Regions from separate parts of the Massilia niabensis genome, predicted to be linked through region 3. Evidence: predicted binding sites of a transcription regulator. Region 3 holds the regulator's gene; each other region holds the start of a gene.

Region 1 (4,210 bases), on a different contig from region 3:
CCGTGTTTGACCTCGTTCGCCGGCGGTGGTGCCCTGCCGCTGCCACGGCATTGCAGCGCCCTTCGCCGGGTGCCGCCGCAGCAGTTCCAGCACCGCGTCCTGCTCGACTGGGCGGCTGAACAGGAAGCCCTGGTATTCGTCGCAGTCCATCCCGCGCAGGATTGCCAGTTGCGCCTCGGTCTCGACGCCCTCGGCCACTACCTTCAGCTTGAGGCCGTGCGCCAGGTTGATGATCGAGCGCGCGATCGCCGCGCTGTCCTCGTCCTTGCCGAGGTCGCGCACGAATGCGCGGTCGACCTTCAGGCTCGCCACCGGGAAGCGCTTCAGGTAGGCCAGGCTGGAGTAGCCGGTGCCGAAGTCGTCGATCGCCAGCTCGACCCCGAGCGCGCGGATGTCGTGCATCAGCCGGTCGACCTCGTCCTCGCGGCTCATCAGGGCGGTCTCGGTGATCTCGATCTCGAGGCAGCCTGGCGGCACCCCGTACTCGTTCAGGCAGCGCCTGATCGTCGCCAGCAGCGACTTCTGGTAGAACTGGCGCGGCGACAGGTTCACCGCCACCTTCACGCACTGCCCGGTCGCGCGCGACCAGTCGCCGACGCGGCGGCAGGCCTCTTCCAGCACCCAGTTCCCGATCGGGATGATCAGGCCGGTGCGCTCTGCGATCGGGATGCACTGCACCGGCGACACGTTGCCCAGCAAGGGGTTCGACCAGCGCAGCAGCGCCTCGAAGCCGACCACCCGGGCGCCCTGCACGGTCGCTTTCGGCTGGAAGACAAGCCGCAGCTTGCCCTGCGCGAGCGCGCGCCGCAACTGGGCTTCGACCGTCAGGCGCTGGTCGAGGTCGAGATGGACGCGCGCCGAGAAGAAGTGGACGGCTTCGCCGAGCTCGACCCCGTGGCCGCTGCGGGCGCCCTGCGCGCAGCGGTACAGCGCGTCGGCGCTGCTGCCATCCTGGGGAAACAGCGCAACGCCGAGCGCGGGCCCGAGGAAGAATTCGCGGCCGTCGAGCAGCAGGGGCGCCGAGCAGCGCTCGTGCAGCTCGAGGGCGAAGCGCTCGACCGCGCCCCGCCCGCTGCCGGCGTCCACCAGCACGCCGAATTCGGCGCCGCGGATGCGGGCAAGGACCACGTTGTCGGCGGCGCGGTCGCCGGCGAGCTGGCGCAGCAGGTCGCCGATCTGCCGCAGCGCGCGGTCGCCCGCGTCATGGCCGAGCAGGTCGACGATCTCGTGCAGGCGCTCGAGGCTCAGGGCCAGCACGGCCTGCGCCCGGCCGCTGACGGCGGCCGCAGCCAGGCGCGCCTCGAGCAGGCGCCAGAACTGCGCCTGGTTGGGCAGGCTGGTCACGCCGTCGAATTCGCCCAGCCAGGCCAGGCGCGCCTCGGCGCGCTCGCGCTCGGTGATGTCGGTCAGCACGCTCACCAGCTGCGTCTCGCCCGATTCGGCGACCAGCCTGGTCGTCAACTGGATCACGGTGCGGGTTTCAAGCTTCCCATCGCCGCCCCTGCCCAGCATCGGGCCGACCGTTTCGACGCTGGCGCCATCCTCGAGCAAGGCCTGGTAGTGGCTTGAGCGGTCCTGGTCCTGGGTCCGGAAGACCGCCTGCTCGTCGACCCCGGCCAACTCGCTGCCCGAGCGCCCGACCAGCCGCGCAAAGGCATGGTTCGCCATCACGATCCGCTGCTCTGCGTCGAGCACCCAGATGGGGGCGCCCACCGCATTGATGATCGAGGCCAGGTAATCGGAGCTTTTTGCCAGGCGCGCTTGGCTGCTCGACAGCAGGTCGATCAGCTGGAACTGGCGCCGGGCGCCGCGCGCAACGCGCCAGGCCACCAGCGACAGCACGGCGGCCAGCAGGACATTGAACGCGAGCGCCATCCACAGCCTGCCATACCAGGGGGCGAGCGCGTCGCTGCGGTCCATGCCGGTAATGATGAACAGCGGAAAGCCGGGCACGGTGTCGTAACCATACAGGCGCGGGGTGCCGTCGAGGGGACTGTCGGTCTCGAACGCTCCCCGCTCGGCGCGCGGCAGGTGTTCGCGAAACAGCGGCGTCTGGAGGTACTTGCGCCCGATCCCCGGGGGATAGCCGGGGCCGCGCACCAGCATCGTGCCGTCGCGCTGGAACAGGGTGACCGAGCCGCCGACGCCGAGCTCGACCAAGCCGTACAGGCGGGCGAAACGCTCGGCATCGACCTGGGCGACGATCCAGCCGCCGGCGACGTCGGTCCCGGCCCCGCCGCTGCCGGCCAGCGGCCGCGCGAAGTTGATGAGTTCCGCCCCGGTGCGCGGGTCAATGTGCGACACGAAGATCCGCGGGCCCTCGCCCCCGCCAGGCGCGCGGGGCAAGGCGTTGAGCATCGGAAGCGGCGGCAGCGGCGGCCCGCCGTCCGCCTCGAGGCTGACGCTGGAGACGACCCTGCCGGCGGCATCGACGATGGCCAGGCGGCGCAGGTATTCGAGGGCCCCGCCGGAGCTTTCGCCGAGCAGCACCTGGCCGACGTCGGCGGCGCCGCGGTCGCGGTAGATGCCGGCGGCGCGGGTCATGGTGCCGTCGACGGCTTTCGCCACGCTCATCGTCTGCGCCGCAAAGGCGATCGCGACGTTGCGCAGCGAGGTCTTCTCGGCATTGAGGGTGTCGTGGTAGCTGGCGAACAGCATGGAGGCGGTCACCAGCACCAGGGCCAGGATCAGGCCGGCCGTCGTGACGACCAGGTTCACCTTCGGATAACGCCAAAGCTCGCGCGACGCGGGAGGTTGCGGCGGTGTCATGGTGGCGGTCTCTTGAGAAAGGGGGCATGCGGCGCGATTGTACAACGGCGGAGCCAGCCGCGAAGTCCGCCTGGCGCCTGCCGGGCATGGCAGGCGAAACCAGGAAATTGGGAGCTTGTTTGATCTGCATCAGTTGTGCGTCTGACGCGGCGCGCTACTCGGCGTAAAGTCCTCAGGCCGGGAGCCGGCAGACGACTATTTCCGCGGAAAGGACCAGCCATGTTCAAGACGATCATCGTCCAGGTCGACGACAGCGCGTCGATGGACGGCCGGCTGCAGGCCGCCGCCGGGCTTGCCCGCGCGCACGACGCCCACCTGGTGGGCAGCGCGGCGACCGGACTGTCCTGGCCCGCCTATGCCATGCTGACCGGTTCGATGGCGGTCATGCCGATCGACGAATTCGAAACCCTGCGCGCCGCAAAACGGAGCGAACTCGAGCGCTTTGCCGAGCGCGCGCGCCAGCTCGGCGTGCAGTCGGTGGAGGAGCGCCTAGTCGAGGACGAGCACCGCGATGCGCTGCTGCTGCAGTCGCGCTATGCCGACCTGGTGGTCACCAGCCTGGACGGCGGCGGCACCTCCACCGTGCGCGGCGTGCCGCAATACCTCGCGCTGCACAGCGCGCGCCCGGTGCTGGCGGTGCCGGCGGCGTATGCCGGCGCGCCGCTCGCGGAGACGGTCGTCGCCGCCTGGGACGGCAGCGTGCCTGCCCTGCGCGCCATCGTCGGCGCCCTGCCGCTGCTCGAGCGCGCCCGCGCGGTGCACCTGGCGATTGTCAATCCGGAACGCGAGGGCGACCTGCACGGCGACGAACCGGGCGCCGACATGGCGCTGTACCTGGCGCGCCACGGCGTGCGGGTCGAGGTCGCGGCGGTCCAGACCGACGCGGCCGCAGGCACGGCCCTGCTCGAGCTCGTCGCCGCCCGCAGTGCCGGCCTGCTGGTGGCGGGCGCCTTCGGCCACAGCCGCTACCGCGAGATCGTGCTCGGCGGCGTTACCCGGGTCCTGCTCGAGCGCGCGCCGGTGCCGGTCCTGTTCGCGCACTGATAACCAGACAGTGGCCTCCTTCCCGGAGCGTGCATGCGCGCGAGTCTTTCGCTTGGGCGTATGCTGTCGCCGAAAAGGCGCGGGGCGGCCCTGTGCCTTGTGCGCGACATGGACGGGATCGGAGAATACGCTTATGTTTTCAAGTCACACCAACAACCGCGGGCGCGCCGTCGGTGCGGCGATGGCCCATGTGCGCAAGCGCCTCTGCCTGCGCCTGCACGAACTCATGACCGGCAGCGAGGAGCACTTCGTGGCCGGCTGGACGCCCTTCCTCGCCGAAGTCGAAGCCGGCTTCCGGCAGGAAGAATCGATCATGGAGACGCTGCGCTACCCCGGCCTGCAGCGGCACCGGGCCGACAACGCCCTCGCCTTGCGCGCCCTGCACCGCATCACCCTG
Region 2 (4,210 bases), on a different contig from region 3:
TAGTGCACCGGGAGGCGCGTGGCGGGTATGGCACAAACGGGGCAAATACACTGTCAAACATCTTATCGCCCTGGCGCTCCGCCTTGGCGTTCGGCCTCCGGCAGGCGCCAGAGGCCGAAGCTTCATTTCCTTCGATCAGGCCTTCAGCGGCGACAGCAGGCGGTGCGCCACGGCGTACTGGACCATTTCCGACAGCGAGGTCATGCCCATCTTCTGCATGATGCGCGTCTTGTGGGTGCTGACCGTCTTCACCGACAGGTGCAGGTTGTTGGCGATCTCGGTGATCGATTTCCCGCCCACCAGTAGCGAAAACACCTCGAATTCGCGATCCGACAGCTGTTTGTGGAGCAATTGCTCATTCGGCGCCATGATGTTCAGCGCCAGCTGTTCAGCCACTTCGGTACTGATGTAGGGACGGCCCGAGGCGACCTTGCGGATCGCCCCCACCAGCTGCGTGCCCGCGCTTTCCTTGGTCAGGTAACCCTGGGCGCCGGCACGGATGGCACGCACTGCGTACTGCTCTTCCTCATGCATCGTGAGGATCAGCACCGCCAGCTTGGGCGCTTCGCTGCGCACCTGGCGGATCAGGTCGACCCCGCTGCGCCCGGGCATCGACAGGTCGAGCAGCAGCAGGTCGAAGCCGCCCTGGCGCACCAGCGACAGCACTTCGAAGCCGTTGGTGGCTTCGCCGACGATCTCGACATCGAGCGCGCCGTCCAGGATGCGCTTGAGGCCCTCGCGCATGATCGTGTGGTCATCTGCAATGACGATTCTTATCATAGATGCGTTTCTCCCCAGCGCCACGGCCCGCCGCAGCGTCTTCTATATAGATGCACGCCGCGCGCGGCGTGCCGGTGCCGGACCTACGAATCGACCGGCTCGTTGATCAGGCGGTGCACCAGCACTGGCCTGGTCGTATGCGACAACACTTTATTCGTGACGCTGCCCAGCAGGATCTGGCCCCAGCCGCTGCGCCCATGCGAGCCCATGAAGATCAGGTCGCAGCCCTCCTGCTCGGCGACGTCGACGATCTTGAGCGCCGTGGCGTCGGAGAACGCCGTCATGCAGCCATGGGCGAGCCCGGCCTTTTCGCAGGAGCGCATGATGCGGCTCATGTGGTCTGCGCCGGTACGCTTCATCTGTTCGATGTATTCCTCCTCGCTCGGATACGAGGGCGGAATGATTTCGACATACACCGGGTACTGGTATTCGGGTGCGACGAACAGCGCCAGCACCTCGGCCCCCATCTGTTGCGCGAACTTCACGCCGGCACAGGCCGTTTGCTGGGACACGGTCGAACCGTCGGTGGTGATCAGGATTTTCCGGTACATGATGATTCCTCCGAAACGCCACGCCATTGTGGCTCCTAGTGTGCGCTGATTGCTTGTCATAGCGCAAGCTGTTGACTTTGGTCAAACATGAGCTCGCCTCAACAAGACCCGGTCGCCCGAACGGGAAAAAAACGATGCACGATCGACGCGACTGTAAAAACAACACCTGGCTTGTGAAAACAATCAGGAACCGCACAATTTTATTGTCGCGGAATTAAGTTTCGTTGTCCATTTCAACGTACCGTCTTTTCCGACATTTACCTACGGCAACTACGCTGCTACACTCGCTGAATGATTTTTGGGCTTCCGGCATCGCGCACGACGCGCGCGGCAGTCCGCATCAGACCGCGCAGTACGTAATAAACGTACGCAACAAGCGCACGCACCAACGCACGTAACAACCGCGACATTTTTATTATGGAGAAGCAGGGATTATGACCGACGCCGCCGACGATTTCGACGCCTTATTCGAGGAAGTGGCAGCCCAGCGCGCCAGTGCGCCGGCCCCTGCGGCGGCCCCGGCCGCCCCGCCCGCAGTTGCCGAGGAAGACGACCTGGAAGCCCTGTTCGACCAGGCAGCGAGCCAGGCCGCCATGCCGGCGGCAAGCATTGGCATGACTTCCAGCGCCGTTTCCCTTCCTCCCGTGGCGGGCGCGGGCGAGGGCGTGGAAGGCGACAAGAACATGTACGAGCGCCTCGGCGGTATCGTGCGCCTGCTGCACGACTCGCTGCGCGAACTCGGCTACGACCGCGCGCTGACCGAGGCCTCGTCGCAGATCAGCGACGCCCAGGACCGCCTGGAATACGTGGCCACGCTGACCGAACAGGCCGCCAACAAGGTGCTCAACACGCTCGACGAAGGCATGCCGGCACAGGACAAGCTCTCGAAGCAGGCCCAGGACATGTCGGGCCGCTGGGATGCGCTGTTCTCCGGCAAGCTCAGCCTGGACGAGTTCAAGGCGCTGGCCGGCGATTCGCGCCAGTTCGCCCAGGCCGTCTCGGACGCGACCGAAGCCGAAAAGGCGCGCCTGCTGGAAATCATGATGGCCCAGGACTTCCAGGACATCACCGGCCAGCTGATCAAGAAAGTGGTCGCGATTACCAAGACCGTGGAAAACGAGCTGGCCCAGCTGCTGCGCGACAACGCGCCGCCAGAAACGCGCGCCAAGCTGGCCGAAAAGGAAGCTGCTCCGGTGCAGCTGATGTCGGGGCCGTCCGTGCCGTCCGCGGCGCTGGACCAGGACAATGTGGACGATCTTCTTGCCGATCTGGGATTCTAATGGACGATATGCTCAAGGACTTCGTCGTCGAGGCGATGGATCTGGCAGTCAATGTTGAAGAGCACCTCCTGCGCCTCGAACGCGATCCGGACAACAAGGAAACGCTGAACGCAGTGTTCCGCTCGTTCCACACGATCAAGGGCGGGGCCGGCTTCATGGGCCTGCCCGCGCTCGTGGCGGCCTGCCACCTGACCGAAAACCTGTTCGACGCGCTGCGCACGGGCGCCGCGCCGGTCACGCCGCTATCGATCGAAGCGGCGCTGCAGGCTTCGGGCTTCGTGGCCGACCAGTTGAACGACCTGAACAACGGCGCCACGCCGGAACAGCTGGCCCCGATGCCGCAAGACCTCGAACGCATCCTGACGGACGCGATCGAAGGCAAGGCCGAGGCCGCTGTTGCGGCCCCTGTAGTTGCCGCACCTGCCGTGGTCGCCCCAGTCACCGCGCCTGCTGCGCCGGTCGCGGCTGCCGCCGCCGGCGACGACGGCCTCGACTGGCCAGCCATGTACAACGCCGTCGTGCCGGCCGGCTTCGCCATCGCGACTGCCGCTGCGCCGGCCGCCGCTGCCGCCGCCGTGGCGCCCCCGGCGGCTCCCGCTGCCGCCCCGGCCGAGGCAGCCGCGGCCCCGGCAGCCAAGGCCGGCTGGGACGGCGTCGACCGCCGCGCCGGCGACAGCAAGACTGCCGTCGCCGCCCCCGCCAAGGACGAAAGCATCCGTATCGACGCGGTAAAACTCGACGCGCTGCTGGAAGTGGCCGGCGAATCGGTGCAGGCCGCCAACCAGGCTGCCGTGCTGCTGGAACGTCTGGCGCAGTTCAAGTTCGAAGGTCAGGCCGCCACCCTGATGGCCACGCTGACCGAAACGCTCGAGCGCGCCTCGCGCTACTCGGCCGAACTGCAGCGCGCCACGCTGGCCACGCGCATGCAGCCGGTGGGTCGTCTGTTCCAGAAATTCCCGCGCCTGGTGCGCGAACTGGCGAAAGACCTGGGCAAGGATGTCGAGCTGACCATCGAAGGCGCCGAAACCGAAGTCGACCGCGTCGTCGTCGACAGCCTGTACGACCCGCTGGTGCACATGCTGCGCAACGCGCTCGACCACGGTGTTGAGTCGCCGCAGGACCGCATCGCCGCCGGCAAGCCGGCCAAGGCCTTCATCCTGCTGAAAGCCTGGCAGGAAGCCAACAGCGTCATGATCGTGCTGCAGGACGACGGCAAGGGCATGGACCCGGCCAAGCTGCGCAAGAAAGCCATCGAGAAGGGCCTGATCGGCGAGACCGCCGCCCAGAACGACGAGGATGCCTACCAGCTGGTGTTCCTGCCGGGCTTCTCGACCAAGGAAGTGGCGTCCTCGGTCTCGGGCCGCGGCGTGGGCATGGACGTGGTCAAGACGGCGGTGGAAAAGAACCGTGGCGCGATCCGCATCGATTCCTCGCTCGGCCACGGCACCAAGTTCGCGATCCGCCTGCCGATCGAACTGTCGATCGTGCCGACGATGCTGGTCTCCACATCGGGTGCTTCGCTGGCGCTGCCGATGGCGGTCGTCGAGCGCGTGGTCGAGCTGCCCGAGAACTTCTCGCAGGTCGGCGGCGCCCCGGTGC
Region 3 (4,210 bases):
GACAAAAGGCCAGCGGTGCGGATCGCGTTTGAGGGAACGCAGCAGCACCGCCATGAACAGCAGTACCAGCACCGGCACCGGCGCCAGGAACACGATGTTCGGGAAGGTGAACCAGCGGTCGGCGACATGCGGGTCGCGCAGCGGCGTCCAGATGCTGACCACGACGATGGCGCCGAGCATCAGCAGCGCGAACGGGCGCGCCACCTGCACCATGCGCCGGTGCAGGTCCCCTTCCGTCTTCATGATCAGCCAGGTGCTGCCGAGCAGCGTATAGGCGATCATCACGCCGAACCCTGCCAGCAACGGGAAGGGCGCGATCCAGTCGAGCGGGCCGCCGGCATAGCTGCGGCCCGACACGGCGATGCCGTCGAGGAAAGCGCCGAGCGAGACGCCCTGGAAGAAGCTTGCGGTCACCGAGCCGCCGATGAAGGCCTTGTCCCACAGGTGGCGCCCGCTTTCCCTGGCCTTGAAGCGGAACTCGAAGGCCACGCCGCGGAACACGAGCCCGATCAGCATGAAGATCAGCGGCAGGTAGAGCCCGGACAGGATGATCGAATAGGCCACCGGAAAGGCAGCCAGCAGCCCTTCCCCGCCCAGCACCAGCCAGGTTTCGTTGCCGTCCCAGACCGGGGCGACGGTGTTCATCATGGTGTCGCGGTCGCGCTTGTCCCGGGCGAAGGGGAACAGCATGCCGATACCGAGGTCGAAGCCGTCGAGCAGGACATACATGAACACGGAAAAGTAGATGATGACGGCCCAGATGACCGAGGTGTCGATGCCCATGGCTCAGCCTCCTTTCAGGTCCATGCCGCTGCCGCCATCGCCAGTGCCCTCGTCGTCGTTGCCGACATCGGCCGCCGACATCGGGCGCATCGGCGTGCGGCCCTCGCCCGGCCCGCCCTCGGTCGCGCGGTGCATCTCGAACTTCTGCGGGCCCTTCCTCATCATGCGCAGCACATAGGCGGTGCCGGCGCCGAACACGAAGATATAGGCAATGACGAACAGGCCGAGCGAGAGTGCCAGGGTGGCCGCGCCATGCGGCGAGACCGCATCGGCCGTCCTCAGCACGCCGTACACGACCCAGGGCTGGCGCCCGACTTCGGTCGTGACCCAGCCGGCAAGGATGGCGACCAGCCCCGCCGGCCCCATCCAGAGCGCCGCGCGCAGGAAGGGCCGCGCCGTGAAGATCCGCCCGCGGCGGCGCAACAGCAGGCTCCAGGCGCCCAGCGCGATCATCAGGAGGCCCAGGCCCACCATCAGGCGAAAACTCCAGAACACGATCAGCGAATTGGGCCGGTCCTCGGGCGCGAATTCCTTCAGGCCCGGAATCTGCCCGGACCAGGTGTGCGTCAGGATCAGGCTGCCCAGGTGCGGTATGCCGACGGCGTAGCGCGTCTGTTCGGCTTCCATGTCGGGAATGCCGAACAGCAGCAGCGGCACGGCCTCGCCCGGCTCGTTCTGCCAGTGGCCTTCCATCGCGGCCAGCTTCGCGGGCTGGTGCTTGAGCGTATTGAGGCCATGGAAGTCGCCGATCACGGCCTGGATGGGCGCGGCAAGCAGGATCATCCACATCGCCATCGACAGCATCTTGCGCACCGCCGGGTTGTCCCTGCCACGCAGCAGTTGCCAGGCGCCGGTCGCGCCGACGATCAGCGCCGTGGTGAGATAGGCGGCCACCACCATGTGCAGCAGCCGGTACGGAAACGAGGGGTTGAACACGATCGCCAGCCAGTCGGCCGGCACCATGCGCCCGCCCTCGATGGCATAGCCCTGCGGGGTCTGCATCCAGCTGTTGGCGGCCAGGATCCAGGTGGCGGAAATCAGGGTGCCGACCGCGACCATGCAAGTGGCCAGGAAGTGCAGGCCGGGGCCCACCCGGGTCCAGCCGAACAGCATCACGCCAAGAAAACCCGCCTCCAGGAAAAAGGCGGTGAGCACTTCATAGGCCAGCACCGGTCCCATGATCGAGCCGGCGAACTCGGACATGTAGCTCCAGTTGGTGCCGATCTGGTAGGCCATCACGATGCCCGACACCACGCCCATGCCGAACATGACGGCGAAGATCTTCAGCCAGAAGTGGTAGAGGTCGACGTAGACCGGGCGCTTCGTGCGCAGCCAGGACAATTCGAGCACGGCGAGGTAACTGGCCAAGCCGATGGTGACGGCCGGGAACAGGATGTGAAAGGACATCGTGAACGCGAACTGGATGCGCGCCAGGTCCAGGGCCGATATGCCGAACATGAGCACTCCTGCTGGGATGCGGTGTGCAGAATCTAGCATGGGTAAAGGCGCGCACAGTTGGCAGCCGGTCCAGGCCACGCGAAGCCGGCTTGAAGCGTGCCTGAAGTTTGCAATCGCGTTGTGTCCTCGCATCGGCGGCGCTCAAACGGACGAGCGTATCCGCAAAAATCAGGAAAGTGAAAGGCTGAGCGGACTATAATCGGACCGATCACCATTTAACCTCTAAAGATGAGCCAAGGCATCCCACTTCCCGCGGCGGCGCCGATCAGCCTCGGCGCCATCAAGGCCAGCTGCAGCGCCTGCAGCATGCACCAGCTTTGCCTGCCGATGGGCCTCGACGACGCCGACATCAACCGTCTCGACCAGATCATCGGCCGCCGCCGGCGCCTTGCGCGCGACGAACGCCTGTACGCCATGGGCGAGCCCTTCCGCAGCCTGTACGCGGTGCGCTACGGCCACTTCAAGACCTACCAGGTCAACGCGGCCGGCGAGCAGCAGATCACGGGTTTCCAGATGGCCGGCGAACTGCTCGGCATGGACGCCATCAGCGGCGACCGCCATCACTGCGACGCGGTGGCCCTGGAAGACAGCGAAGTGTGCGAAATCCCGTTTGCGCGCCTGGAAGACCTGTTCGGGCAGGTGCCGGCCCTGCTGCGCCACTTTCACCGCATCATGAGCCAGGAAATCACGCGCGAGCAGAACGTCATGCTCTTGCTGGGCAACATGCGCGCCGAGCAACGCTTTGCGGTGTTCCTGGTAAACCTGTCGGCGCGCTACGCGGCGCGCGGCTACTCCCCGACCAGCTTCGGGCTGCGCATGTCGCGCGAGGACATCGGCAACTACCTCGGCCTGACGATCGAGAGCGTCAGCCGGCTGCTGTCACGCTTCAAGAAACAGGGCTGGATCGAAGTCGACAAGCGCGAAGTGCGGCTGCTCGAGCCCGTCAAACTGAAGGCCATCGCAGCCGGCACCGACCAGTGCAGCCCGATGCGCTGATGCCCCCTGGACTGACTTGCTTCAGATACCCGCTTCAGAACGTGACCTTCACCGACGCTGCACTGCGCTGCGCCTCGCCGTGGTACACCGCCTCGATATTGTTGCCGTCGGGGTCGATCACGAAGGCGGCGTAATAACCCGGGTGATAGGAACGCTCCCCCGGGCCGCCATTGTCCTTGCCGCCCGCAGCCAGCGCTGCCTTGTAGAAATTATCGACCATCGCGCGGCTGGCGGCCTGGAAGGCCAGGTGATGACGGCCGGTCAACACGCCTTGCGCGGCCTCGCTGTCGGCCGTCGAGACGAACAGTTCGTCGGCCCAGAAGTAGTTCTCGCCGCTTCCCGCGATCGGTACTTGCAGGACCTCGAAGATGGCTGTGTAGAAGGCCCGGGATGCGGGCAGGTCGCGCACGACCAGCTGGATGTGGTCGATCAAGCGGCCGCGGTGGAGTTCCTGGGTTTCCATAGCTCACTCCTTGGAAAAGAGGTGGTCAACGAAAACCCATTCTAGCGGGTCGGGCGGAACCCAACCACCGCGGCTTGCAGCAGGACGCAGGTGCTCAGCCTGCGTTTACGCCTTCGCCTTTTCCTTCGCGATCCAGCCGTCGACCAGCTGCCCCAGCACGTCGAGCGGCACGGAACCGGCACCGAGGACCATGTCGTGGAAAGCCGGCAGCGAAAACTTCGCGCCCAGTTCCGCCTTGGCCTTGTCGCGCAGTTCGAGGATGCGCAACATGCCGATCATGTAGGCCGTGGCCTGGCCCGGCCAGGCGACGTAACGGTCCACTTCCTGGACGTTGATGCCGTAGTCGACCGCTTGCTGGCGCGTCCAGCCCTTCATGTGCAGGCCGGTGTCGACCACCAGGCGGCGGGCGCGGAACAGTTCGGAGCCGAGCGCGCCGAGCAGGCCCGGCACGTCGCCCTGGTACCAGCCCTGCTCCACCGCCAGGCGCTCGGTGTAGAGCGCCCAGCCTTC
Region 4 (4,210 bases), on a different contig from region 3:
AACAGCGCCCGGGCTACAGGTTTCTGGGTCACACCTGAAGGCGCCGCGGGCAGCTCATCGAATGACAGCACCCGGGGCGGGCTGTCGGAGGCGAGCGGCGCAGCCTCGTCGCCGAAGTCGAACGCTTTCGGCACAGCGGAAGGGCTGACCGGCTCCGGGGCAGGCTCCGGCTCCTCGCCGAAGTCGAATGCCTTGGGCGTCTGGTGTGTCATCGGCTGCTTGGCGGCGGGAGCCGGCGCTTCGATGAAAGGCAGGCGCGCGTGGCCGTCCTCAGACGGTGCCGCCGAGCTTGCGGATGAAGGTCGCCAGGTTCAGCTTGAAGCCGGCGCCGACGGCCTGGAAGCGCCATTCGCCATCCTTGCGGTACAGCGAGCCGAACTGCAGCGCGGTCTTATCCGAGTAGTCTGCGTCCAGGTCGTATTCCGCGAGCACTGCGCCGGTCTCGTCGTTGTACACCTTGACGTAGGCATCCGTGACACGGCCGAAGGTCTGCTTGCGTGCATCGGCCTCGTGGATGGTGACCACGATCGGCATTTCCACGACTGCCGGGTCGACCTTGCCCAGGTCGACGGTAATGACTTCATCGTCGCCATCCTTGTCGCCCGTGCGGTTGTCGCCGGAGTGCACGACGGCCCCATCCGGGGAGGTGGTGTGGTTGTAATAGACGAAGTGGGCGTTGCTGATCATGACCGGGTCGTCGTCCGCGTTTTTCCTGCACAGGAATACCGACGAGTCGAGGTCAAAGGGCTGGCCTTCGGTCGCGTTGACCTTCCATCCGAGGCCGATACGAACACGCTTCAAGCCCGGGGCGGTTTTTTCGAGATTGATACGATGGCCAGTCTGGAGCGTCGTCGACATACACTTTCCTTATATGGTGAGAATGGTATTTTCGCTGGAATGCGCACCCGGGGCAACGGGTGACGTCACTTATCAGGCCCCGGTTGGCGAAAACCGCGTAATCAACTCACGCTCGAGTTCCTGCAGTTTCGGCAGCTCTTCCTTGCGTCGCTGCTGGCCTTCGTTCGAGATCTGCTCGAGCTTGTCGAAAGCGGTCATCAGTTGGGTCTGGACGTGCTGGGCGGTTTCCAGGCTGACCAGGGAACGCTGCTTGGCGCGGGCCACCGTCTCGGTATTTTCCAGCAACATGTCAGCCTGGGCGCGGAATGCCGCGTCGGTGGCGTCGTACGCCGCGTTGGCGACCGCCGCGCTCTGCTTGGCCTCGAGTTGCAGCAGGTAGAGCGAGAACACGTTGCGCCAGGCCGGAATCGACACGTTGACGATATCCGTGAAGGTGTCCGTCAGCGCCCTGGCATTATCTTGCGACAGGCGGATTTGCGGCACCATTTGGGTGGCCATCAGCATGGCGCGGCGCAAATCGTCGATGCGTTTTTCGAGACGCTCGAGCCGGCGCTTGAGCTCAGTGGCCTGCTGCGCCTCGAAGGCGTTGGCTGGCGCAGCCTGCTGCGCGACCGCCTGCCTGAGTTGCTCCGCCCAGGCTTCGCCCTTCCTCACGTCGGCATCCAGGCCCTGGTAGTACATTTCCAGGCCCTTGTACATTTCATCGAAATCGTGGATGCGTCCCCTGTGCACATTGGCATGGCGTGTCATCTCCGCAACCAGGGTGTCCATGCGCGATTCGACTACCTGGTACTGCGACAGCATCTTTTCCTTGACCGAGCCGAACATGTTCGTCACGCGCGACATCAGGCCGCCCGAGCGGAGCTTGGCCGGGTCCAGCCCCTTGGAGGTGGCAATCAGTTCGTTCAGCTGCGTGCCGAACACATCCGCGTCCGACGCACGCACGGTGCCAAGCAACTTGGCCGATATCTTCGCCACGCCCGTGCCCGTGTTGCCGCCCAGGGCCTCGATGGCCTTGTCGTCGATACCGGAGACATCGACACGGACCAGCGGGGCCGCGCTCGCCTCCGGACGCAATGCCGGCAGCGCGTCCGGCGTGCTGGCAAGACTCGGGAACGGCGCCATTGCTGGCGCCGGTGCGGGCGATGGCGCCAGCGGCACCGCAGATGCTGCGTTCGCTTCTTCGTCAGAGGAGAACAGCGGTTTCATAGGGTTCCTTCAGGTTTTGAAATGACAACATTCATAGGGTACCACCGGCGGCAGCGTAGAGGATTGAAAATCCTTGCGTCGGTGGTTCGATGCAGCCCCGGGCCACCAAGAACATCGTTCACGCAACGCCAACCATCACAGGTTGGCGTTTTTGTTTCCGGAACTGGAAGTCCTCGTGTCCGGTCTATTTCCGGGCTTCCGTCGAGCACCCTGGTGTCCTGTTGTTGGGATTCAGACGCTGAGCGGATTGGTACGGAAGGCGCGGAATTTACTTCAATCAATTCAGGCATTGGTATAATCTCGACTGGAACACCTTGGCCCTGCCCGGCCGGCTCAATCGCCTGCCGGCTCTGGAGGATGCATGCAGAACCCCACTTTGATCGTCAAACGCACCGCACTGGTGTGCACCATGCTGGCGTGCCAGGCCGCGCACGCCCAGTTCGACTTGCACCGCGTGAGCGTGCGGGCAGGCCCGACCACGATCGTCCCCAATGTTACGAGCGGCTACCTGAGCGGCCCCAGCGCGCCCGGGACCCAGATCGACGTCGACTCCGCAAGCGGGATCACGGGCGGCCTGAACTATGCGCTGACCGACAACATTTCGATCGACTTCCCGCTGGACCTGCCGTTCCGGTTCGACGTCAACGGCGCGGGCTCGCTCAACGGGGCCGGCAAACTGGCCGACATCAAGGCGCTGCCGATTTCGCTGCTGGCGCAGTACCGCTTCGGCAACGCCGCCAGCGTCGCCAGGCCTTACGTCGGCGCCGGTGCGGCGTACACGCGCTTCTATGGCGCCCGCAGTTCCGCACTGCTCACCCCCGTCACCCTGTCGATGAAAAACCGCTGGAGCAGAACCGCCCAGGTCGGTGTTGACGTGCCATTCAACGCCAGGTGGTCGCTCGATATTGCCGCAACCTATGTGCATTTGAAGACCACCGGCTCGCTGTCGACTGGCCAGACCATCGACGTCGCGCTCAACCCGATGTCCTGGAGCCTGGCGCTGGCGTACCGGTTTTAAGCTGCCAGGCCGGCCGCTGTTGTTCAATTGCTGGGAGCGGAAAATCCAAGGTCGAGTGCGACCAATGTCAACGATGCGTCCTGACTGATCAGCCGGCGCATCGCCTCTTCCCCCGAACGGCGCTCCAGAAAACCTGCGGACTCGTGTTGAGCTGGTCACTAAACAGCGCGATTGCGCTGTGGTTCGCAGGTCCAGTTATCACGCCAACATCGGTTTCCGTGCAATAAGCTTGAGGCCTGAATTCGCGTACAAGGTTTGATCTCGCGCAAGCCAAAAGTTCGCCTACGAAACTTGGAACTCTGGCCTGGATTCCAATAGCGATATCCGCATTATCCACACGGCAGCGATGCCGGGGGGGGAGGAGTCATGAGACCGCGATTCGTACTGCTTTTCGCTGCCACTGCCGCAGCGTCCGTCCTCCTTGCCGTGCCCTCCACGCAGGCCGGGCGCGAGGCCAAGGCCCAACCAAAGCCCCGTCGCCTTCGATCCGCTGTTCGCCCCCGGAGCCGCATGCTCGCCGGCACAACCAGGACGCCCGCCCCTGCTCGACAGCCTGGTGCTGGCGCAGGCGGAAACCCGACCATTCCAGCCGGGCCAGCAGCCGCCCGCCAAGGCGCCGCCGGCCCCGGCCGGGCCGCCCCCGCTGTATGACAACCTCGGCACCCTGCACGTGCCGATCACGACCAAAAACCCAAAGGCACAGGCCTACTTCGACCAGGGCATGCGGCTGACCTTTGCGTTCAACCACGCCGAAGCGGCGCGCGCATTCCGCGCCGCGCAGGCACTCGATCCCGGCTGCGCCATGTGCTACTGGGGCGAGGCCCTGGTACTGGGTCCCAACATCAATGCGCCGATGTTCCCCGAGGCGGTCGCACCGGCCGTCCAGGCCGCTGCCACGGCCATGCGCCTCGCGAAAAGCGCCACGCCCGCCGAGCAGGCCCTGATCCGGGCCGTTTCCCAGCGCTACAGCGCTGCTCCGAATGCCGACCGGGCCACGCTCGACAAGGCCTATGCCGACGCCATGGCCGCGGCGGCACGTGCCCATCCCAACAACGACACCATCCAGGTGCTGTTCGCCGAATCGCTGATGGACCTGTCGCCCTGGGATTACTGGGCCGCCGCCGG

Evidence for each region. Region 3 encodes FNR, which switches genes on or off when oxygen is low (the NO sensors DNR and NnrR bind a similar motif). Its sites were predicted from a motif close to TTGATNNNNATCAA; they were not measured.
Region 1: the regulator FNR is predicted to act here: its motif matches at 2,889-2,902, upstream of ACFPN5_RS23710 (universal stress protein).
Region 2: the regulator FNR is predicted to act here: its motif matches at 1,403-1,416, upstream of ACFPN5_RS18860 (universal stress protein).
Region 4: the regulator FNR is predicted to act here: its motif matches at 2,335-2,348, upstream of ACFPN5_RS07885 (OmpW/AlkL family protein).

Annotation. Positions count from the first base shown of each region.
Region 1 is NZ_JBHSMU010000019.1:82,762-86,971, reverse strand. Features, by position in the region: gene ACFPN5_RS23715 (EAL domain-containing protein) at 1-2,769, opposite strand, end outside; gene ACFPN5_RS23710 (universal stress protein) at 2,989-3,813, shown strand; gene ACFPN5_RS23705 (hypothetical protein) at 3,947-4,210, shown strand, end outside.
Region 2 is NZ_JBHSMU010000015.1:993,156-997,365, forward strand. Features, by position in the region: gene ACFPN5_RS18855 (response regulator) at 136-780, opposite strand; gene ACFPN5_RS18860 (universal stress protein) at 864-1,331, opposite strand; gene ACFPN5_RS18865 (protein phosphatase CheZ) at 1,766-2,611, shown strand; gene ACFPN5_RS18870 (chemotaxis protein CheA) at 2,611-4,210, shown strand, end outside.
Region 3 is NZ_JBHSMU010000014.1:19,761-23,970, reverse strand. Features, by position in the region: gene cydB (cytochrome d ubiquinol oxidase subunit II) at 1-783, opposite strand, end outside; gene ACFPN5_RS13260 (cytochrome ubiquinol oxidase subunit I) at 787-2,241, opposite strand; gene fnr (fumarate/nitrate reduction transcriptional regulator Fnr) at 2,470-3,237, shown strand; gene ACFPN5_RS13250 (VOC family protein) at 3,272-3,700, opposite strand; gene ACFPN5_RS13245 (DUF885 domain-containing protein) at 3,806-4,210, opposite strand, start outside.
Region 4 is NZ_JBHSMU010000008.1:219,555-223,764, reverse strand. Features, by position in the region: gene ACFPN5_RS07900 (hypothetical protein) at 1-212, opposite strand, end outside; gene ACFPN5_RS07895 (TerD family protein) at 271-858, opposite strand; gene ACFPN5_RS07890 (toxic anion resistance protein) at 931-2,067, opposite strand; gene ACFPN5_RS07885 (OmpW/AlkL family protein) at 2,429-3,085, shown strand; gene ACFPN5_RS07880 (tetratricopeptide repeat protein) at 3,642-4,210, shown strand, end outside.